DNA from 4 places in the Arthrobacter sp. Y3224055 genome. Region 2 is predicted to be linked to each of the others. Evidence: predicted binding sites of a transcription regulator. Region 2 holds the regulator's gene; each other region holds the start of a gene.
The links. The regulator LexA, encoded in region 2, represses DNA repair genes until DNA is damaged. The targets are predictions, from matches to a motif close to TCGAACANNTGTTCGA.
Positions count from the first base shown of each region.

Region 1: AC5RTY_RS00885 (HNH endonuclease signature motif containing protein) is a predicted target of LexA. The motif match lies at 3,789-3,804, and genes of this name have one in related genera.
Region 3: AC5RTY_RS11685 (LexA family protein) is a predicted target of LexA. The motif match lies at 2,525-2,540, and genes of this name have one in related genera.
Region 4: ruvA (Holliday junction branch migration protein RuvA) is a predicted target of LexA. The motif match lies at 3,443-3,458, and genes of this name have one in related genera.

Region 1 is NZ_JBNHGB010000001.1:192,149-197,518, forward strand. It holds gene AC5RTY_RS00870 (OmpA/MotB family protein) at 1-499, opposite strand, end outside; gene AC5RTY_RS00875 (motility protein A) at 496-1,317, opposite strand; gene AC5RTY_RS00880 (flagellar FlbD family protein) at 1,318-1,635, opposite strand; gene AC5RTY_RS00885 (HNH endonuclease signature motif containing protein) at 1,901-3,775, opposite strand; gene AC5RTY_RS00890 (RHS repeat-associated core domain-containing protein) at 4,987-5,244, opposite strand.
Region 2 is NZ_JBNHGB010000005.1:29,686-35,055, forward strand. It holds gene hisH (imidazole glycerol phosphate synthase subunit HisH) at 1-24, opposite strand, end outside; gene hisB (imidazoleglycerol-phosphate dehydratase HisB) at 21-638, opposite strand; gene AC5RTY_RS12575 (histidinol-phosphate transaminase) at 693-1,802, opposite strand; gene AC5RTY_RS12580 (LysM peptidoglycan-binding domain-containing protein) at 1,875-2,228, opposite strand; gene lexA (transcriptional repressor LexA) at 2,525-3,274, shown strand; gene AC5RTY_RS12590 (ATP-dependent DNA helicase) at 3,386-5,370, opposite strand, start outside.
Region 3 is NZ_JBNHGB010000004.1:252,109-257,478, reverse strand. It holds gene AC5RTY_RS11700 (hypothetical protein) at 1-340, shown strand, start outside; gene AC5RTY_RS11695 (hypothetical protein) at 416-631, shown strand; gene AC5RTY_RS11690 (Y-family DNA polymerase) at 740-2,098, opposite strand; gene AC5RTY_RS11685 (LexA family protein) at 2,091-2,465, opposite strand; gene AC5RTY_RS11680 (ATP-dependent Clp protease ATP-binding subunit) at 2,677-5,271, shown strand.
Region 4 is NZ_JBNHGB010000002.1:99,838-105,207, reverse strand. It holds gene secD (protein translocase subunit SecD) at 1-954, opposite strand, end outside; gene yajC (preprotein translocase subunit YajC) at 1,066-1,509, opposite strand; gene ruvB (Holliday junction branch migration DNA helicase RuvB) at 1,652-2,710, opposite strand; gene ruvA (Holliday junction branch migration protein RuvA) at 2,739-3,374, opposite strand; gene ruvC (crossover junction endodeoxyribonuclease RuvC) at 3,539-4,099, opposite strand; gene AC5RTY_RS05775 (YebC/PmpR family DNA-binding transcriptional regulator) at 4,126-4,881, opposite strand; gene pdxT (pyridoxal 5'-phosphate synthase glutaminase subunit PdxT) at 4,884-5,370, opposite strand, start outside.

The sequences.
Region 1 (5,370 bases), on a different contig from region 2:
GCCGGGTGAGCACCGGCGAGTCGGGCTCGAAGAACGTCTCGCTGCCGATCAGGCGAACGGTCAGGCCGCGCTCGTCAAGCTGAAAGCGGACAGCCTTTTCAAGGCCTTCTTCCTGCAGCCCCTTGGTGATCTTTGCCTGGATGTTGCGCAGGTCGTTGACTTCCTTGATGGCCACGTCGAGATCGGTTTTCAGTTCACCCTCCGTGTCCTCTTCGGCGTCGCCACTGGTAAACCCCTGGCCCTCCTCGTCAATGAGTTCAGACGGGACCACTACCCCTTCGGCCGTGTCGACCGCTTGGGTGCGTTCCACGCCGAAACCGGTGGCCAAGGAGTTGGCCAGCTTCTCGAACTTCGCCGCATCCACCGTGGACATGGCGAAGAGCACGATGAACATACACATCAGCACGGTGACCATGTCCATGTAGGAGGCCATCCACCGCTCGTCCGGGTGCTCGTCCTCTTCCGCGCCGAGAGGCCGGCGCGGGCGCCGCGACTTCATGCTGCCTTGACCGCAGGCTTGTCGTCGGACTTCCCGGATTTGCCTTCCTTGGCCGGCTTCCCCGCGCCCATCTCATGCTCCGGAACCATGGCGCGCAGGCGTTCGCCCAACAGCCGAGGCTGGCTGCCGGCTTGGACGGCAAGCATGCCTTCCATCAGCAGGGTCATGCGCTCGGTTTCCAGGTCGGCCAAGCGCCTCAGCTTGCCGCCGATCGGCAGCCAGATGAAGTTGGCGGAGAGCAACCCCCACAGCGTGGCAACGAACGCCGTCGCAATCATCGGTCCGAGGGTGTCCGGTGTGGAAAGGTTTTCCAGCACGTGCGTCAGCGATACGACGGTGCCGATGATGCCGATGGTCGGGGCGTAGCCGCCCATGCCCATGAAAAACTTGGAGGATTGGCGATCGGCGCGCGCCTTCGTGCTGATCTCGTCTTCGAGAAGGATCCGCAGTTCCTCGCCGTCGGTGCCGTCGGCGATGTTCTGCAGCGCCCGCTGCATGAACGGGTCCTTCTCCTCGGTCGCCTCTGCGTCCAGTGCCAGCAGCCCCTCGCTGCGCGCCTTTTCGGCCAGCTCGACGACTCGGTCAATGACCGTCTGGGGCTTCGCCACCTTGCCGGTGAAAGCCCGGGGCAACGCTTTGAAGGCGTGCAGGCCGTCCCTGAGGGTGGTGCTGGCCAAGCCCACGGCGATAGTTGCACCGAAGACCAGGATCATGGGAGCCGGGATGAGGAGCGCCGAGACGTGGGCGCCCTCGAGGGTGATCATGGCATAGAGCGAGCCGAAGGCCAGCAGGAGGCCAATAAGTGTTGCGGGATCCATTTACGTATTCCTAGGGCGCAGCGGCACAGTGTTGCCGGGGTCCGCGGAGTCGTCTCCGGGGGCCGGGGCGGCTGGTGGCACGAGGCCGAGCTGGGGGTGACCGTGCTGGTGGACTGAAGGCGGCAACTCACGGGCCAGGTGCAGCACGTAGGCGCGGTAGCTGGCGATCATCTCGATGACCTGGCTCATCGTCTCGATGACGATGTACTTGGCGCCGTCAACCATCACCAAAGTGGTGTCCGGGTTGGAATGGACGCGCTCAATCAGGTCAGGGTTGACCGCAAACTGGCTGTCATTCAGCCGCGTTACTACGATCATTGGCCCCGTCCCAGGTCTCTCGAGGGCTCCGGTGAGCCGCTACCTACTACCTTCGGCCGCGCGCGCCCCGCGGTTAGCTGCCCAGCCCACTTGTCGCGCGCGTCACGCGGAGAGTGGCTGGAGTTGGTCCTGATTCCGGGTCTTGCCGCAGCAAGACATTCACTCAGCGACCCTAAAGAAGGCCCCAGCTGCTGTCTGGGTGGTGATTCATCCCGTAGCTCCCGTAGCAAGACTGGACAGCGGGCATCGCGGGAGGCCTGCCTCATCATCCAGTGGCTTGGAGTGGTTGGGGTGGGATGTGGGTGTGCCAGTAGGTGTTGCGCAGCGGTTTGCGGCGGGGGTTGATGTAGTCCGGCGGGGTGAACCAGGGGATGCCGTCGACGACGTTGATCTCCCAGTTCCCTTGCTCGATCAGGTCGTGGTGGAGCAAGCACAGGCACACCCCGTTGTTGACGTCGGTGCGGCCGCCGGCCCACCACGGGATGATGTGGTGCGCCTCCGTCCAGAACGCGGGCATGCTGCACCCCGGGAAGGCGCAGCCCTTGTCCCGGGCGACCAGTGCCCGGCGGATGGCGCGGTTGAAGAACCGTTGGGACCGGCCCAAGTCCAGGACCTCGCCTTCTGAACCGAGGACGGCCGGGATGATCTCGGCGTCGCAGGCCATCCGGCGGACCGTGGTGGCCGAGACCGGGCCGGTGAAGACCGCGCTGCCGCCGCCGGAGAGCAGCCCGGCCAGCTGGTCATATCCCGTGGTAACGATCACCTGGGTGCGGTGCCCGCCCGAGTCCGGGAGCCTTCCGGTGTTCAGCGCGATCCGGCACGCCCCGACCAGGCCCGCGAGCAGCTTCTGCGCCCGGGTGGCGTCATCCATCGCCTCCACCACGGTCGGATCCACACCGGCGGAACTATCGCTGCTGGCTTCGGCCCCGGAGAGATCGCCCCTCGCGCCGGTTAGGTAGCCGCGGTCACCCTCAGCGGCACCGGCTCCGCCCCTGCCTGCCTCCGCGGCACCGGCGCTGGGACCGGTGCCGGGACCGGTGCCGGGAACATCGTGGTTACCGCCGCTGCTGGCCGTGCCGGCGACCGTGGTTCCGTCACTTTCGGTGTGGGACTCCCCAGAACCGGCCGGACCCGCCTTTGCGGTGTTGGCGTTGCCGGTTGCGTCTGCTTCGCCTGTGTCTGTAGGGGTGCTGCCGGTGGCGGTGGTTTCGATGGCGTCGGGGCGGATCCTTGGGTTCGCGGCGCTGTTCATCACGGTGGCGAGGGCTTCGTACTGGGCGTCGGTGGTGTTGATGACGAACTGGTGCAGCCCGCGGCGCCGGCCGCGGTAGAACATGCCCTGCCGGGCCCGCAGTTCCTCCTCGGACGGTTCGGCACCGTCCTGGTCGACGGCGGTTTCCCACGTTCTGGCCACCATCACCAGGGTGTCCGCGTCGGCGTCCGCGGCCTGTCGGACCAGCGACGCTTCCATCGCCTGCAACGCCTCCGGGCTACCGGCGTGGCGGGCCCGGTCCAGGGAATCAACCACCAAGGCCGCGACCTGGCCGCTGACCTCACCGCCGCCCATGGCCTCGGCCAAAACCGGCAACGCCGGCGCACCCGGCTCCCCGTCCAACCGCACCGGCGCGGCGATCGCCTTGCCCACCCGCAGCCGGCGCCGCGCCTCGACAATCCCGATCCCCAACCGGGAGCGCAGATACTCCGCCGTGTTGGCGAACTCCGTCTTGCGGCGGCGCCGCACCCGCTTGGACCCGGACCCCTCCGGGGCCGCTGCGTCCACGCCGCCGGTGCTGATCGCCGCCACCGGGTCCGCCCACTCCCCCGCCCCCGCGGTGACCGACGCGACGGCACCCGCCTCCGCCCCGGCCCGAGCTCCGGCCTCGGCACTGGCTCCAGGCTCCGTCGACTGTTCCCCGGTGGCGGCGATGTCCGCCCGCTCCACCGCGTGGGCGCCGACGGCCTGCAGGAACTCCACGAGCTTCGAAACGTCCTCGACCGCCGCCACCGTATTGACCAGGTCCCGGGTACGCAGGGACCCCGACTCCGCGGGAAAACGGTCGGCAACATCCTGCAGCAGGACAAACGCCTGAGCCAGGGATGCGTCGATCTCCCCGGTGCGTTCCAACGGTGCAAGAGCCATACCACAATTTTATTCGTACACACATTCGATAGCCATCAAAAGGCGCCAATGTGTAGGAGTAGTGGCACGCCACTCAAGCAACTGGTGCACGAGCTTTGATTTCGCGGCAAAGAAAAAGCGGCCGCCTGCGAACGGTGCAGGCGGCCGCTGCAGCTGCCCGCGAACCGTCGGGCAGCTGCACTTCGGTGGTAATCATTTCGCAGCTCCGGGAAGGCGGACCGCAACCGGAGGGTCATCCCCTGTGACCGTCGGAATGCTCACGTGTGAACGTTTCCGGGACCGGGCGCGCCTTTCGGCAGCGCGGCGGAATCCGACAAGGGCGGTACGTAATCTTAGGGGTGACGATGAGGAAATGGTCTGCAATCTCTCTACCATCCTGTAGGCAGTGCCCCTCTAGATCGCAGGCCTGATCCGATAAAAAGAAGCTTGGATCCATCTCCGCTCAGCCGGAGTAGGGGTCACGCTCATCCCACTCCCGTTCCAGCCGCGGCCGCACCCGGAGCCGCACGTTACTGCCTCGACCGGCGCTCCAGAAGGAGTGCAGTCACCCCCCGCCGCAACCGCTGCGACGATCGTGGCGATTAAAAGAAGGGGCAGCAGATCCGAAGGCACGGTCAGTGCCAGGGCCGTCATCGTCAGGACGAAGGCGGCCGTTGCCAGAAGAACCACACATCGCAAGCATCAGTACGAGGGCGGGAGTGATAACGGCAACTCTTAGTTTCATCACGAGTCCTCATAAGTTGTGTAACCCAATGCCCACACACACCCAGCCCTCCGACGGCTCCCACTACAGATGCGAGGGTTCCCAGACGGCCATGTTCGAAACCAGGGCCGGTTCGCGTTCGGCGCCCAATTCAAGGTTCTCCACGATGCTTGCGTTCGCTGTCGAATAAGAACATAGCCAAAAACATGAGGCCAAGTATGGTTACGAGGATGAGTGTCCAATTCGACTCAGTAATCATGAAGTAGATGCCAGCAACCAGCATCAGGACTAGCGGTATGCCCATCATGAGAGTAAGGAATCGCCCTCTTTCACGGTAAGTCCAGACCTGCCCTCTTTTCGGGAACATTGTCACTCCAATCTAACGAAGGGCGTTACCTATCCGCGCCAAGTCTCCGAGGAAAGCAAGATAGTTCAGACCATTTCTATGCTCATGGCGTCTGCTGGGTTGTCCGTTACTAAATTCTGCAAAAAATACCTGTAGTAACGCTCAGCGCGCAACTGGCTCCGAGGAATGACGGTCCCCCATCCCCCGCTCAGAGTGCCCAATCCGAGGGCAATGGAAGCGGCGACCCCGCTCGAGGGGAGTGTCGAGGGTGTCCTGCTGGGCGAAACGTCCAGTGTCAGGGTTGTAGTAGCGGACACCGAACCTGACCCAGCCGGTGGCGCGGGCATGAATGGCTTGCTTGAAGAGGTAGGGGTTTGGGCAACGGCGATGGATGTCTGAAGCGTCACCTTCGTTGAACATTCATTACGTATCCCCAAACTGCAGTCGCGAGCAATACAACAGCGCATAGAAGGATAGCCGCTCTAGGAACGGCTTGACTCGAATCCAAAACGAGCGCGGCGTATAGCGCCGCCAACAGTGCAAAGA
Region 2 (5,370 bases):
GGTGACCTTGGGCGCAGCCGTCACAGGGCTCCCTTCGTCGAGGGAATGCCCTCGACACGTGGATCGGCTTCGACGGCGGCGCGGAGTGCCCGGGCGAAGGCCTTGAACTGGGCCTCGACGATGTGGTGGGGGTCCCTGCCGCCCAGCACGCGCATGTGCAGGCAGATCTGGGCGTGCAGTGTGATCGATTCGAACACGTGGCGGGTCAGCGATCCGGTGAAATGTCCGCCGATCAAGTGGTACTCCTGGCCTGCCGGTTCTCCCGTGTGCACCAGGTAGGGCCGGCCGGAGATGTCCACGACGGCGTGGGCCAGCGCCTCGTCCAGGGGCACCGTGGCTTCGCCGAAACGGCGGATCCCGGCTTTGTTGCCCAGCGCTTCCTTCAGGGCGTCGCCGATGGTGATGGCGACATCTTCGACGGTGTGGTGCGCGTCGATGTGCGTGTCCCCGCTGGCCTTCACGGTCAGGTCGACGAGCGAGTGCTTCGCCAGGGCGGTGAGCATGTGGTCGTAGAACGGCACGGTGGTGCTGATCTCGGAACGGCCGGTGCCGTCGAGGTCCAGTTCAACCAGCACGGACGACTCGCTGGTGATGCGTTCGAGGCGTGCGGTACGTCCGGTGGTGGTTTCCACGGTCATGGGAGTCCTTTGACGAATTGGTCGACCGGCACGAGCCGGTTCGCTCTTACTAGTTTAGGAGACGGGGCTCGCCACGAGGGCCTTGATGCCGTTGAGGAAGGCTGTGGTCTCGGCCTCAGTGCCGGCGGTTACCCGCAGATGGCCCGGGATCCCGACGTCGCGGATCAGCACGCCGGCTTCCAGCAGTCCCTGCCACACCGAGCGGGGGTCCTCCAGCCCGCCGAAAAACACGAAGTTTGAGTCGGACGGCGCCGGGTCGAGTCCCAGCTCGGCCAGCCCGTCGACAATGCGGTCCCGTTGCGCCTTGATGTCTTCGACGTTGGCCAGCAGCGCATCGGCATGGTCCAACGCGGCCAGGGCCGTTGCCTGCGTAACGGCGGAGAGGTGGTAGGGCAGGCGGACCAGTCGCAGCGCATCGGTAATCTGCGGTGCGGCGGCGAGGTACCCGACCCTGGCGCCTGCCAGCGCGAAGGCCTTGCTCATGGTGCGGGAAACGATGAGCCGCTCCCGCCCCGGCAACAGTGTCAGCGCGCTCGGCGTTCCGGCGTGGGCGAACTCGGCGTAGGCCTCGTCCACGATCACGATGGCCTTGGAGGCTTCCCCCGCTTCATACGCCGCCTCCACGACCTCAAGGCCCAGGGCGGTGCCCGTCGGGTTGTTCGGGGAGCAAAGAACGACCACGTTTGCCGCGGAGCCGGCCACAGCGGCGGCGGCAGCGTCCGGGGACAACGTGAAGTCTGCCCCCCGCGGAACGGCCACATAATCCGTGTCCGTCCCGCTGGCCAGCAGCGGGTACATGGAATAGGTGGGCGGGAAGCTCAGCAGGGTGCGGCCGGGGCCGCCGAAGGCCTGGAGGATTTGCTGCAGGACCTCGTTCGATCCGTTGGCGGCCCAAATGTTCTCTGCGGTGAGGCCGTGCCCCAAGTAGCGGGCCAGCGCCGTCCTCAGCTTCGTGAACTCGCGATCCGGATACCGGTTCAGACCCGCGGCAGCCTCGCTGACGGCCGAGACGATGGCCTGACGGACAGCATCGGGCAGGCCATGGGTGTTTTCGTTGACGTTCAGGAGGACGGGAACCTCCAGCTGGGGCGCACCATAGGGCTCCAGGCCCCGGAGATTTTCCCGCAACGGCAGGCGGTTCAGGCGTTCTAACTGCTCACTCACCGGTCCAGTTTAAGCTTCGGCCCGCCCGGGGCAGGAATCGGGCGGGCCGAAGCAGCTCATATTACGGCTGCCTCAGCGCGCGGACGGGACCAGCAGCTGCTGCCCGGCGTGGACGATGTCCCCCTGCAGGCCGTTCAATTGCGCGATCTCGAAAATGACATCGTGGGGGTTGCGGTCCGGCGCGGACTGCACTGCTATGTCCCACAGTGACTGGCCGCTGCCGACCGTGACGGTCGCCGCCGGCCCCGGCCCCAGCCCCCCGGCGGCGGCCATTGCCGGAGCAGTGAAGAAACCGATCAGGGTCAGGGCTGCGGCCGCGGCGAGCATCAGCGGCAGGCCGATCAGCAACAAACGGCCGCGGCGGGTCAGCCGCAGGCCTGTGCTGGTACGAAGGCCAGCGGGCTGCGGTGCGAGCTGGGCGGACATGGTGCCACCTTTCCGATATTCGATCTATTTCGGCTGGTTTCGATCGTCTTGCAACGGTATTCGAACGTATCTTCGAATACGTCTTCTACAGTTTTAGCACTGGTGATCGAACATTGTCGAGACTCAGTCGAACAAATGTTTGAAATTCGCTACCGCCTCGCCTAGCGTTGTAAGCGTCGGGCGGCAGTAAGAGCAGTGCATCAGCCGCCACCGACAAAACAGTTGAGACAACAGTCCATGTGCGGTTCCGCTACGGCGCCGGCGCAGGGACCACTACGGGGAGACCGGGGCCGGACATGTCGGAAGAGACCACCACCACTGCCGGAGCGAAGCGACGCGGCCGGCCCGTCAAAGTGGGGCGCAGCCTGACGCCGAGGCAGAAGAAGATCCTGGAAACCATCCAGCGCTCCGTTATGTCACACGGATACCCTCCGTCCATGCGCGAGATCGGTGACACGGTCGGTCTGGCAAGCCTGTCCAGCGTCACGCACCAGTTGGCCCAACTGGAGAAGATGGGCTACATCAGGCGCGACCCCAAGCGTCCCCGTGCCATGGAAATCCTGACCCCGCTGACACTCGAGCACGGGGGTGTGGAAATCGTCGGAGTCGATGAACCGCAACAGCTGCGCAGCTCCAGCGGCGTCGCCGTATCCGAGCTGACCACGTCATCCGACACGGCGATGGTGCCGCTGGTGGGAAGGATCGCAGCGGGCGGGCCGATCCTGGCGGACCAGGCGGTCGAGGACGTCATGCCCCTGCCGCGGCAACTGGTGGGACACGGCGAGTTGTTCATGCTCAGGGTCTCGGGCGATTCCATGATCGATGCGGCCATCTGTGACGGCGACTGGGTCGTGGTCCGCCAGCAGCACACGGCCGAGAACGGCGACATCGTGGCGGCGCTGCTCGACGACGAAGCAACGGTCAAGACCTTCCGGCAGCGCGACGGCCACACCTGGCTGTTGCCGCAGAATACCCAGTACGAACCGATTCTTGGCGACCACGCAACCATCATGGGCAAGGTTGTCTCGGTGATGCGGGCCCTCTGACGCGCCCGGTCTCCCCGGTCCGCGCTGCAGCCACCCCGGGATCCCCTGCCCGCACGGGCGGTCCCCGCGCAGGGCCCCGCTCGCTCCGGAACGGGCGTGCCCCCAACCCGTTCAGGCTGAGGCCGTAGCCAGCCTTTCCAAGACCTGGCGGGCCGTGGCGCCGTCCTTGGTACTCCAGAAGGGCGGCAGGGCGCTGCGGAGGAAACTCCCGTAGCGCGCCGTCGCCAGCCGTGAGTCCAACACGGCCACCACTCCACGGTCGTTTGACGCGCGGATCAGCCTCCCGGCTCCCTGGGCCAGCCGCACGGCCGCATGGGTCGCCGAGACCGTCATGAAACCGTTTCCCCCGGACTGCGCCACGGACCGGGTTCGGGCAGTCGTGAGCGGGTCATCCGGCCGGGGGAACGGAATCCGGTCGATGACCACGAGCCGGCACGCGGAACCGGGAACGTCGACGCCCTGCCAGAGCGTCATGGTGCCGAACAGGCAGGTGTCGGGCTCTTCGGCGAATTGGCGGACCAGCGCGCCCATCGACGATTCGCCCTGGCACAGGATGGTCAGGTCGGTGCGCCCGCGCATCTCGGCCGCGGCTTCTTCTGCCGCACGCCGCGAGGAGAACAGGCCCAGGGCGCCGCCGCGCGAGGCCAGCAGCAGCTCCTCGAGTTCATCGAGCTGTTCCGGGCTGGTGCCCCGGCCCGGCTTCGGCAGATGCGACGCCACGTAGAGCACGCCCTGCCTGGGGTAATCGAAGGGGCTGCCCACGTCCACGCTGGAATAGGCGGGCGCGCCGGCTCCGAGCAGTCCGAGCGACCCGGCGACGGCATCGAAGGTCCCCCCGACCGACAACGTCGCCGATGTCAGCACAACGGTATGTTCGTCGAACAAGCCCTCACGCAGCCGGGACGCCACCGAGAGCGGCGCTATGTTCAACGTTGCCGGCTGGTCGTCATTGGCGGCGTAGTCGCCGGCCTCGCCATAGGTGCTGGGACGGGTCGCCCAGATGACCTCCCGGGAGTCCGGAGCGGACAGCAGCCGTTCGGCCAGTTCCAGCACGGCCGCGAGCCGTGAGCGCGCCATCTGCCGTCCGCCGTCCGCTGCCCCCGCACCCTCGGGCTTCGAGTCGGAGAGCGCCGCGCGGGCCGCTTCCCGTACCTGCGCAAGAACCAGCTCATGCTCCTCGCGGAGGCCGGCCGCCAGCAGGCCGGTGGGCACCGACTGCAGGACGTCCTCCAGCGCATCGGCGGCGGAGTTCAAAGGCTCCACGCTGATCCCCGTGTGTTTGCGTGCCGTCGAGGCGGCGGTACGCACCATGGCGGCGGAGAGTTGCCCCGCGACGGCGCTGGTGACGCGGTCCTGCAGCTCATGGGCCTCGTCGATGACCACCACGTCATAGTCCGGGAGTACCGCGACGCCCTCGAAGGCGTTGATGGCCAGCATGGCATGGTTCGTGATCACGATGTCTGCCTCCGCCGCGCGGCCCCGTGCCAGTTCGCTGAAGCACTCGGCGGCCAGGGGACACTTCTGGGCGCCCAGGCACTCCATGGAGCCGACGGAGACCTGTCGCCAGGCCCGGTCGCTGACACCGGGCACCAGTTCATCCCGATCCCCGGTGTCGGTCTCCTGCGCCCACTCGCGCAGGCGCACGACTTCCTTGCCCAGCGCGCCCGAGGCGCCGGAAGCCGACGCTGCGCCGGCCGGAGCAGGATGCGGAACCGCGTCCTCGCCGAGGCTGAACAGCGCCGCCGGCGCGTCCTCGTCCGGAAAGCCGCCCGCGAGCTTGTGCAGGCAGAGGTAATTGTTCCTGCCCTTGAGCAAAGCGACGTCCAGCGGCCTGGGCAGCTCGTCGGCGACGGCCTCCAACAGCCGGGGCAGGTCCCGCTTGACGATCTGCGATTGCAGCGCCAACGTTGCCGTGGAGACGATCGCCGGCTTCTCCCCCTCCAGCGCCTGGACCATGAGCGGCACCAAGTAGGCCAGCGACTTGCCGGTGCCTGTGCCCGCCTGCACCAGCAGGTGTTGCCGGCGCTCGAAGGCCTCGGCCACTTTCGCCGCCATCTCGTGCTGGCCGGCACGGTGCTGCCCGCCCATCTCCTGTA
Region 3 (5,370 bases), on a different contig from region 2:
CGAAGCCACCGACCTGGTCAAGGAAAAGGCACCAGGCGTCGCCGACCGTGTTACCGAAGCGGCCAAGAAGGCAGGGTCCGCGGCAACCTCCAAGCTGCCCGGCAACCACGGTTCGGGTAAGGACGACGGCGGCACCACCGGCCCCACCACCACCGCCGGCGGCACCACGGGCACCAGCACCCTCGGCGACACCACTGGCACCACCCTGGGCGACACCACGATGTCGGATCCGGCGCAGAACGACGAACTCGGGCAGAGCTGGACGGGCGAGGGAGGCACCATGCCGGACGGACCCGCCACCCTCAACAGGGACGACGACCTGCGCCCGCCCGGAGTGTAACCCGCCCGGGATTCTGGCGGGCCGGGCCCCTCGCCGGGGCTCCGCCTGCATCGACGGCAGTAGGGAAGGACTGGCATGACGGAGAACGACGCCGGCCAGGTCAAAGGTCCGCGGGACCAGTCGGGCACCGCGGCAGATCCGCCGGATGCTCAGGAGCAGCAAACGGCCGATTCCGCCCCCGAGCCCGAGGGCAAGGAGGGCATGAACATCGCGCCCGGGCCGGCTGAAGAGAAGGACCAGGAAACGCCGGACGACCGCGGGCTCACCACCGACACGAGCCCGAGCGACTGATCCACCGCGGGCACGGCAGCGGCCGTCGAGATACGGCCGCTGCCGTGCCACTGTTCGGCCGCCGTCGTGCCCGTTGCGCCGCTGCGGCGCGACCCGGTGCACAGCCGGTTAATCCGCCTTGACCACCGGCAGGTCGCTCCACTCGGTGGTGTAGCGTGGCGAGGAAAATTCGCGTTTCATTGACCACGCCGCGGGGGCCGCCAGCCCGCCCTGACCGAGGCCGATCGAGGCTTCGCCGAACTTGGTACGCACCGCGCCCAGCAGGTCGCCGATGTGCCGCTGTTCCAAATCGCTGACGAAGGGGTCGAAGGTCTGCTGGCCGGCCGCGGGCTCCAGCCCCGACAGCAGGACCCCTGCCCGGACATAGTGGGCGCCCGGAGTCAGGCAGCCGCGCATGGCGGCCACGGCAGCCTTGGTCAGCTGGATCGGATCCTGCGTGGGCGTCGCCAGGTTGACGCTGGCCGCGGGAAACGATGCCTCGCCGCCGGCGAACCTGCTGGTCCCCGCAGTCACCGTCAGCACCGAGGCGCGCAGTCCCTCGGCCGCCATCCGGGCCGCCCCGCGTTGGGCATAGACCGCCATCACCTGGTCCATCTCCTCGATGGTGGTCACCGGCGTGGAGAAACTGCGCGAGAACATGATCTGCTGCTTGTCGGCCCGCTCCTCCGCGTGCGGGATGCAGGGCGTCCCGTTCAGCTCCAGCACGGTTCGCTGCAGCACCACGGAGAACTTTTTGCGGATTGCCTGCGGGTCGGCGGCCTTGAGGTCTGCGATCGACTCGATCCCGAGGGCGTTCAGCCGTTTCCCCGTCCGTCCGCCCACGCCCCACAGCCCGGTGACCGGGACGCGTGACTGGATCCAGGCGATGTCGGAAGCGGGCATCGAGCCCAGCGAGCACACCCCGGCCATCTGGGGATTCCGTTTGGCAACGTGGTTGGCGAACTTCGCCAGGGTCTTGGTCTGCGCCACGCCGACGCTGACCGGCACGCCCACCTGCCGGATCACTGCGGCACGGATTCGGCCGGCAGTCTCCAGCAACTGGGCGTCGTCGCCGGGCAGGCCCAGGAACGACTCGTCGATCGAATAGACCTCCTGCCAGGCCCCGAACCGGCCGAGCACTTCCATCACCCGGGCGCTTAGGTCCCCGTACAGCTCGTAGTTGCTGGACCGCGCGACCAGCCCCCAGGCCTTGGCCCGCGGCGCCACCTGGAACCACGGCGTCCCGGTCTTCAGCCCCAGCTGTTTGGCCTCCTCGGAGCGCGCCACCACGCAGCCGTCATTGTTGGAGAGCACGACGACGGGCCGTCCCTCGAGGGACGGATCGAAGACCCGCTCGCAGGAGACGTAGAAATTGTTGACGTCCACCAGCGCGATCCGTTCGCCAGGCCGGCCGGAGGTCGCCCCGCCGGAGCCGGACGGCCGGCCGGAGGCCGCCCCGCCTGCCCCTGGCACCGGGGCGCTAGACATGGTGCAGGCAACGGGTGGCGACGCCCCAGATGCTCAGGTCGTCGAGTTCGCCCACTTCGGTGGGAACGCCGCCGTCGTCCGCCTGCAAGCGCACGCCGTCCGCGGTGAGATGCAGGCGCCGGACCACCAGTTCCCCGTCCAGCACCGCGACCACTACCGAACCGTCGCGCGGGGTCAAAGAGCGATCCACTATCAGCTCATCGCCATCACTGATCCCGGCCGCGGCCATCGAGTTTCCGGCCACCCGCATCACAAAGGTGCTGGTGCGGTCGCGGATCAGGTGCCGGTTCAGATCGATGCCGCCGTGGAAGTAGTCCCTGGCCGGCGACGGGAAACCGCGCGCCTCCTCGGGCGCTCCGCTGCCCATCTCCGGGCCCGCCGAAGCACCCGACGGCTGCTCTACACCGAACATCCCGACCCCCGTCTTCGAACAAAGCTTCGAAAACAACACTAGCACCGGCCCGCCGTGGCCTACATATGAGCCAGCTCCACTCAAGTTTGGGTAACTTCTGGAATAATCCTGTCGTAGAGGCGTTAACATGAGTCGAAGGCACTCACGTTCCACAGGAGGATTATCCATGCCACTGTTCTTCGGACCAGCTTCCGGCAACGGTTCATTCGACGAGTTCCTGGCCCGCTACCTGCAGGGCCAGCGGGCGGCCCAATCCCGCACGGTCGACCTCACCCGGCTGCTCAGCCGCCGCACCCATGAAGTGCTGGCGCAGGCAGCCCGGTTTGCCGCAAGCCTCGGCCACATCGAGGTGGACGCGCTGCACATCCTGCACGTCATGGTCGGCCAGGAGCCGGCCGCCAGCCAGATCAAGCTGACCGGCGCGGACCCGCAGACCATCGCGCGTTCCGCGGAGCAGGGCCTGCCGGAAAAGACCGGCCCGACCCGGGAAACGCCGTCGCTCACGCCGTCGGCGCAGCGTGCCCTGCTGGACGCCCACCAGGTCGCCCGCGCATTCGGCTCCACCTACATCGACCCCGAGCACCTCTTCGCCGCCTTCGTGCTGAACCAGGAGACCCCCGCCGGCCAAATCCTGGGCGGCGCGGGCGTCACCCCGCAGGCACTGCAGCAGGCGGCGGAGAAAGCTGCGGCGCAGCCCGACGGCCCCACCCCTGCAACCGGCCCGCAACAGAGCACCGGCACCGAGTCGGAAACCCCCATGCTGGACCAGTTCGGCACCGACCTGACGGCCCAGGCCCGGGAGAACCGGCTGGACCCGGTGATCGGCCGGGCGGACGAAATCGCCCAGACCATCGAAATCCTCGCGCGCCGGACCAAGAACAACCCGGTGCTGATCGGCGAGGCCGGCGTGGGCAAGACCGCCATCGCCGAGGGGCTGGCGCAGGCCATCGTGGCCGGCGACGTCCCGGAACAGCTGCGCGGCAAGCGTGTGGTGTCACTGGATCTGCCGGGCATGCTGGCCGGCACCCGCTACCGCGGCGACTTCGAGGAACGCCTGACCAAGACCCTGGACGAGATCAGCGCCGCGAGCAGCGAACTGATCGTGTTCATCGACGAACTGCATACCGTGATCGGCGCCGGTGGCGGCGGCGAGGGCGGCATGGACGCCGGCAACATCCTCAAGCCCCGGCTGGCCCGCGGCGAACTGCACGTGCTCGGCGCCACCACCCTGGGCGAGTACCGCAAGGTGGAGAAGGACCCGGCCCTGGAGCGGCGCTTCCAGCCCGTCATGGTCTCAGAGCCCTCGATCGAGGACGCCGTCCGCATCCTGTCCGGCCTCAAGGACCGCTACGAAGAACACCACCAGGTGGCCTACACCGAGGCAGCGATCCGGGCCGCCGTCGAGATGTCCTCCCGCTACCTCACCGACCGGTTCCTGCCGGACAAGGCGATCGACCTGATCGACCAGGCCGGCGCACGGCTGAGCCTGCGACGCGGCCCGCGCGTTGACGTGGAGGCCATGCGCGGCCGGCTGGCCGAGCTGGAGTCGGCCAAGAACGCCGCCGTCGCCGAGGAACGCTACGAGGACGCCTCGAAGCTGCGCGACGAAATCGAAGAGCTGAAGGCCCGGCTGGAAGCCGCCTCCGCCCAGCAGTCGGCCCCGGGTGCCACGGAAGATCACGACGGCGGGGCCCGCCCCGGCGTCGCGTCTTCCGATGTGGTGGGCGAGGCCGAGATCGCCGAGATCATCTCCCGCGCCACCGGCATTCCGGCCGCCCGGCTGACCCAGGGCGACCGGCAGCGGCTGGCGCGGTTGGAGGAGGACCTGCACGCCCGGGTGATTGGCCAGGACGATGCGGTGGCCGCTATCGCCAGGTCCGTGCGGCGCAACCGCACCGGCATGGGGGACGAGGGCCGGCCCGTCGGCAGCTTCCTGTTCCTGGGCCCGACCGGTGTGGGCAAAACCGAGCTGGCCAAGGCCCTGGCGGAGTCGCTGTTCGGTGACGAGGACGCCATGGTGCGCTTCGACATGAGCGAATACGGCGAGCGCCACACCGTCTCACGGCTGGTCGGCGCCCCTCCGGGCTACGTCGGCTACGGCGAGGCCGGCCAGCTGACCGAACGCGTCCGCCGGCGCCCGTACTCTGTGGTGCTGCTGGACGAGGTGGAGAAGGCCCACCCGGACGTTTTCAATCTCCTGCTGCAGGTCCTCGACGACGGACGCCTTACCGACGGGCAGGGCCGCACCGTGGACTTCCGCAACACCGTTGTGATCATGACCTCCAATCTCGGCTCGGAGTTTCTGGCCAGCAAGGGCGGAGCGCTGGGCTTCACCGCCAACGACGGGGTGGACGGCTTCGGAAGCGAGCAGGATCTGCGCGCCCGGGTGATGGGCCGGCTGCGCGAAACCATGCGGCCGGAGTTTTTGAACCGGATCGACGAGATCGTGCTGTTCCGCAAGCTGGACCAGGAGCAGCTCCGTTCCATCGTGCGGCTGCAGTTGCGCAAGACCGAAGTCCGGCTGGCGGCTCAGGGCATCGCGCTGGAGGTTGGCGAGGACGCCGTGGCCTGGATCGCAGAGGCCGGCTACGAGCCCGAATACGGCGCCCGGCCCCTGCGCCGCGTGATCCAGCGCGAGCTTGATGACCGGATTGCGGACCTGCTGGTGGCCGAGGCCGTTGCCGACGGCGGGCGAATCCGCGTGGCGGCCGGCGACGACGGGCTGCGCGTCGCGGCAGATAGCATGTCCGCTGCGGCATAGCGGCGGCGACTGACGCCGGGCGCGGTTGATGTGCCCGCGCGCACCAATCGCAACCCCGGAGCGATGGCGGGGCACTCCACCGGAGTGGGGTGACCCGCC
Region 4 (5,370 bases), on a different contig from region 2:
GAAGCTGATCGGCAGCGCGCCGTACTTCAGCTGCTCGGAGAGGACACGGGCCGATTCCTCCGTGAAGTTGCCGGTGATCTGCGGCTTGCCGTCGGGGATGACCGCGTTGGTCGTGGGAGCGGAAATCACCTCGCCGTCCAGCACGATGGCGAACTGGTTCTGGGCGCCGGAGAGCCCGAACAGCCGTTCGGTCACTTCCTTGAAGGTTGCGGTTCCCTCGCTGTTGAACTCGATGTTCACCGCCCACTGGTTCAGCGTCTGTCCCTGGGTGCCGCGCACCTGGCCAAAGCTGGAGTCGGCGATGTCCGTGCCGGGCACCTCCACCGGGCCCAGGATGTACTTCATGCCGGTATCCGGTTCGCAGGCGACGGTTGGCTTGGCCGGGTCGGCCGGCTCGGTCTCCTCTGCGGCCGCGGCCGGGTCAAGGCACTCCAGCGCCTCGAACTCCTGGTAGAGCTCCGGGGTGATCCAGTTCAAGTCGCTGGCGTTCTTCGGTTCGGCCGCCGGTTTCGGAAGGTCCGCTTCGGGCGTCCGCTCCTCCTCCGGAACGGCGGAACCCGGCGCAACGGTGAGCACCGGGCGGAATTCCATGGCGGCCGACGCCTGGATCAGTTCGCGGGTCCGCTGGTCCGGGACACCGGGCAGGCTGACCACCACGTTGCGGCCGGATTGCGTGGTGATCTCGGCTTCCGCCACGCCGGAGCCGTCGACGCGCTGGCGGATGATCTCCACGGCCTGGTTGAGCTGCTCGGCGGTGATCTCGCCCCCGCCGCCCTGGACCTGCGGAGCCAGGATCATCTGGGTGCCGCCCTCAAGGTCGAGCGCCAGCTTGGGCGCCCAGCTTGCCTGGCCGGTGAATACACCGCTGCCCAGGATGACGGTGCCGGCGGCCAGGAGCACACCGAGCCAGATAAGTGTCCGCCGCGCAATGCTGGTGGAACCGGATCGTGCCATGGAAGATCTTTCTCTCATCGGCTCAGTCGGCCGGAGGAACCGGCCGGTACATGGCGAAGTGGCGGGGCATGCCCCGCCACTGCACGCCTATACGGCTAAGCCGTCGCTGGCCTACTTGGTGTCTTTGTTCTGCTCTTCGTTGAGCCGCTTAAGTGTGTCCTCGGCGGATTCCTCCGGGCGCGTAGCGCTTTCCGCGGTGAGGGACGAGGCGTCGTCGGGAACCTCGGGGGCCTCCGGGGTCACGACTTCGTTCACCGCCTGGGTGTGCACGGTGGCGGTGTTGCCCGGCGACAGTTCAAGGACCACCTTGTTGTTGTCGGGGTCGAGGGAAACGACGGTGCCGAAGAGGCCGAACTGAGTCATCACCTCGGTGCCCGGCACCATCTGCTCCTTGATGCGCTCGGCCTTTTCGCGCATCTGCGCCTGGACCTTCTTCTGCTTGCGGAACATGAAGAAGATCAACAGCGCGAAAACGGCGAACAGGGCGATGGTCATCACGTCGATGCCGCCCGACTGCTGCTGGGGAGTGGTGCCGGTGAAGAGATTTACGAACACAGGGAAGTTCCGTCCTAGAAGTCTGGAGCGGACCGGTAGGAAAATCCGGACCGTGTACGCAGCCTGCCGCGTCCCGTGGGGGACGGCGCACTCCGCACGTTCCTACCATTCTACGCGGTGACCGCCCTGACACGGTCAAGCTTCAGTTTTCGGCGAAATCCGTGTCCGGCTCCAGCAGTTCCGAGAGCAGGTCTTCGGTCTGTCCCGCGGTCAGGTGATCCGGCACCGCCAGCCCCAGGTGTTGCCAGGCCGCGGCGGTGGCGATCCGTCCGCGCGGCGTCCGGCCGAGCAGCCCTTCGCGGACCAAGTAGGGCTCGGCCACCGTCTCCACCGTCTCGGTTTCCTCGCCGACGGCTATGGCCAGGGTGGATAAACCGACGGGCCCGCCGCCGAACTTGGTGATCAGGGCGGTGAGCACCGCCCGGTCCAGCCGGTCCAGTCCCCGTTCGTCGACTTCGTACATATCGAGCGCCGCCGCTGCCGCACGCGCATCGATCTCCTCGATCTTGTGCACAAGGGCCCAGTCCCGCACCCGGCGCAGCAGACGGTTGGCGATGCGGGGCGTGCCGCGGGAGCGCCCGGCGATCTCGGCGAAACCGGCTGAACTGACCTTGAGGTCCAGCAGCATGGCCGAGCGGCGGAGCACCAGCTCAAGCTCCGCGACGGCGTAGAACTCCAAGTGCCCGGTGAAGCCGAACCGGTCGCGCAGCGGCCCCGGCAGCAGCCCGGCCCTCGTCGTGGCCCCGACGAGGGTGAACGGCGGCAGGTCGAGCGGGATGGCGGTGGCGCCGGCGCCCTTGCCCACCACGATGTCCACCCGGAAGTCCTCCATCGCCATGTAGAGCATTTCCTCTGCCGGCCGCGACATCCGGTGGATCTCATCCAGGAAGAAGATCTCCCCTTCGGTCAGCGACGACAGGATCGCCGCCAGGTCGCCCGCGTGCTGGATCGCCGGTCCGGAGCTGATGCGCAGCGGCGCGTTCATTTCCGCGGCGATGATCATGGCCAGCGTGGTCTTGCCCAGTCCGGGCGGGCCGGACAGCAGGACATGGTCGGCTGTCCGTTCGCGGATCCGGGACGCCTCCAGCACCAGCGACAGCTGCTGGCGGACCCGGGCCTGGCCCACGAAATCGTCCAGGTTCTTGGGCCGCAGCGCCGATTCGATCGCCCGTTCTTCGGTTTCCGACGTGTTGGCGACCAGCCGGTTGTTCTCGGAATCCTCCGCCACGCTAGTTCACTCCCGCGGTCCGCCGGGACGCGCCGGTCCGGGCGCCGTCCTGGCCGAGCCTGCGCAGGGTCAGCCGCAGCAAGTCGCCCACGTTGCCTGCCGCTGCCGCCTCTGGATTTTCCTCGGCGGTGGTGTCCACCGCCGCGGCGGCGTCCTTCTCGGACCAGCCCAGGCCGGCCAGTGCCTCCTGCACCTGTCCCTTCCAGCCGCCCTTTTGCTGGGGGGCCTGCTCGCCGGTGGGGATCAGCTTCCCGGCCAGCTCGAGCACGATCCGGCCGGCGAGCTTCGGCCCGATACCCGGAACCTTGGTGAACGCCTTGCTGTCCCCCTCCGCGGCGGCGACCCTCAGCGCCTCGGGCGAGTGCACCGACAGCGCCGCCAGGCCCAGCCTCGGGCCGACCCCACTGACCGAGATGAGGGTTTCAAAAACTTCCCGTTGCGCTGCGTCCTCGAAGCCGAACAGCGTCATGGAGTCTTCGCGCACAATCATGGTGGTGGCCAGTTCGGCCTCCCGCCCCACGAACAGCGTGCCCAGGGTCTGCGGCGTCGCCTGGACGAGCATGCCGAATCCGTTGACGTCGATCACGGCCGATTGCAATCCCACGTGGGCGACGACGCCGCGCAACGAGCTAATCATGAACTCAACTCCCAATTCCGGCACTGCGGCCCGGAGTCCGCCCCGCGGGCAGCACGGCGGCGGATTGTCCGAACATATCTACGAATAGCTTACGGGGCAGCACGGACATTGCCGGCCACCGCCACACCGTGGCACCGGTTCCGGCGGCCGCCGCCGGCCGCACGTCAGCGGCGGGTGCGCTTGGCCTTCGCTTCGGCCTCCGCCCAGAGCCGCTGCGCCGTCGTCATCCCGCCGCCGGCAGCCGGTCTCGCAGCTCCGCCGCGCCAGGCATGGGTGATGGCCAACGCCAGGGCGTCCGCGGCATCGGCCGGGCGCGGCGGGGTGTCCAGCCGAAGGATCCGGGTCACCATCTTGGTCACGGCGGCTTTGTCCGCCTGCCCGTTGCCGGTGACCGCCGCTTTCACCTCGGTGGGCGTGTGCAGCGCGACGGCGATCCCGCGCCGTGCCGCCGCCGCGATGACCACCCCGGACGCCTGCGCGGTGCCCATCACGGTACTGACATTGGTCTGGCTGAAGACGCGTTCGACGGCGAGCACGTCCGGGGTGTGCGCGTCGAGCCATTCGTCGATCGCGTCGGCAATCTTCAGCAGGCGCAGCTCCAGCGCCATGTCCGGGGTGGTCCCCACCACACCGACGTCCACGAGGGAGGAGCGCCGGTTCGGTTCAACATCGACCACGCCCAGGCCGCAGCGGGTCAGGCCCGGGTCCACTCCCAGCACGCGCATGGCGGGCGCCGACGGCCGGACCGGTGTCAGTCGTTCTCGATTTCGGCGAGGACGTCCGCGCTGATGTCGGCGTTGGAGTAGACGTTCTGGACGTCGTCCAGGTCCTCGAGGGCATCCACCAGCTTCATGAACTTCCGGGCCGCGTCCGCGTCGAGCTCCACGGCCATCGAGGACACGAACTCGATCTCGTCGGTTTCGTATTCGATGCCGGCCTCTTCCAGTGCGGCCACGACGGCGCGCAGGTCCGTGGGATCGGCGTGGACCTCGAAGTTGTCGCCCTGCTCCTTGACTTCCTCCGCGCCGGCTTCGAGCACCGCCATCAGGAGGTCGTCTTCCGTGAGTTCGTTCCTGGGCAGGGACACCACGCCCTTGCGGGAGAACATGTAGGACACCGACCCCGGGTCGGCAATGGTGCCGCCGTTGCGGGTGATGGCCAGGCGAACCTCCGAGGCGGCCCGGTTCTTGTTGTCGGTGAGGCACTCGATCAGCACAGCGGAGCCCTGCGGCCCGCGGGCCTCGTAGATGATTTCGCTGTAGTCCACCGTTTCGCCGGTCAGGCCGGCACCGCGCTTGACCGCGCGGTCGATGTTGTCGTTGGGAACCGAGGTCTTCTTGGCCTTTTGGACGGCCAGTTCCAGCGCGGGGTTGCCGGACATGTCCGCTCCCCCGTTGCGCGCCGCTACCTCAATGTTCTTGATCAGCTTCGCGAACGACTTGGCACGCCTGGCGTCGATCACGGCCTTCTTGTGCTTGGTGGTTGCCCACTTGGAGTGTCCGGCCATGCTTACGCCTCTCCTCTGACGATGCGGATGAAAAGTTCGTGGATGCGGCGCTCCCCCGTAATCTCCGGGTGGAAGGATGTCGCCAGCAGATGCCGCGAACGCACTGCCACTATTCTAGCTGTCCCGTGCAAAGTGTCGGTGTGGGAGGCCTCCTCCGGCTGCACGGCAGCCAGGACCTCCACGCCCTTGCCCACGCGTTCCACCCAGGGCGCACGGATGAACACGGCGTGGACCGGCGACGGGTCCTGGCCGGGAGACGCCGCGCTGAACTCCAGGCCCCGGAAGTCCAGCTCGGACTCGAACGATTCGCGCTGCCGGCCGAAGGCGTTCCGGCGCACCGTTATATCCAGGCCGCCCAGCGTCTGCTGCGGTTCGCCCTTCAGGTCGGTGGCCGGGTCTGCAATCTCCCGGGCCAGCATGATCATGCCCGCGCACGAACCGTAGACCGGCATGCCCGCCTCGATCCGCCCCTTCAGCGGGTCGGCCAGC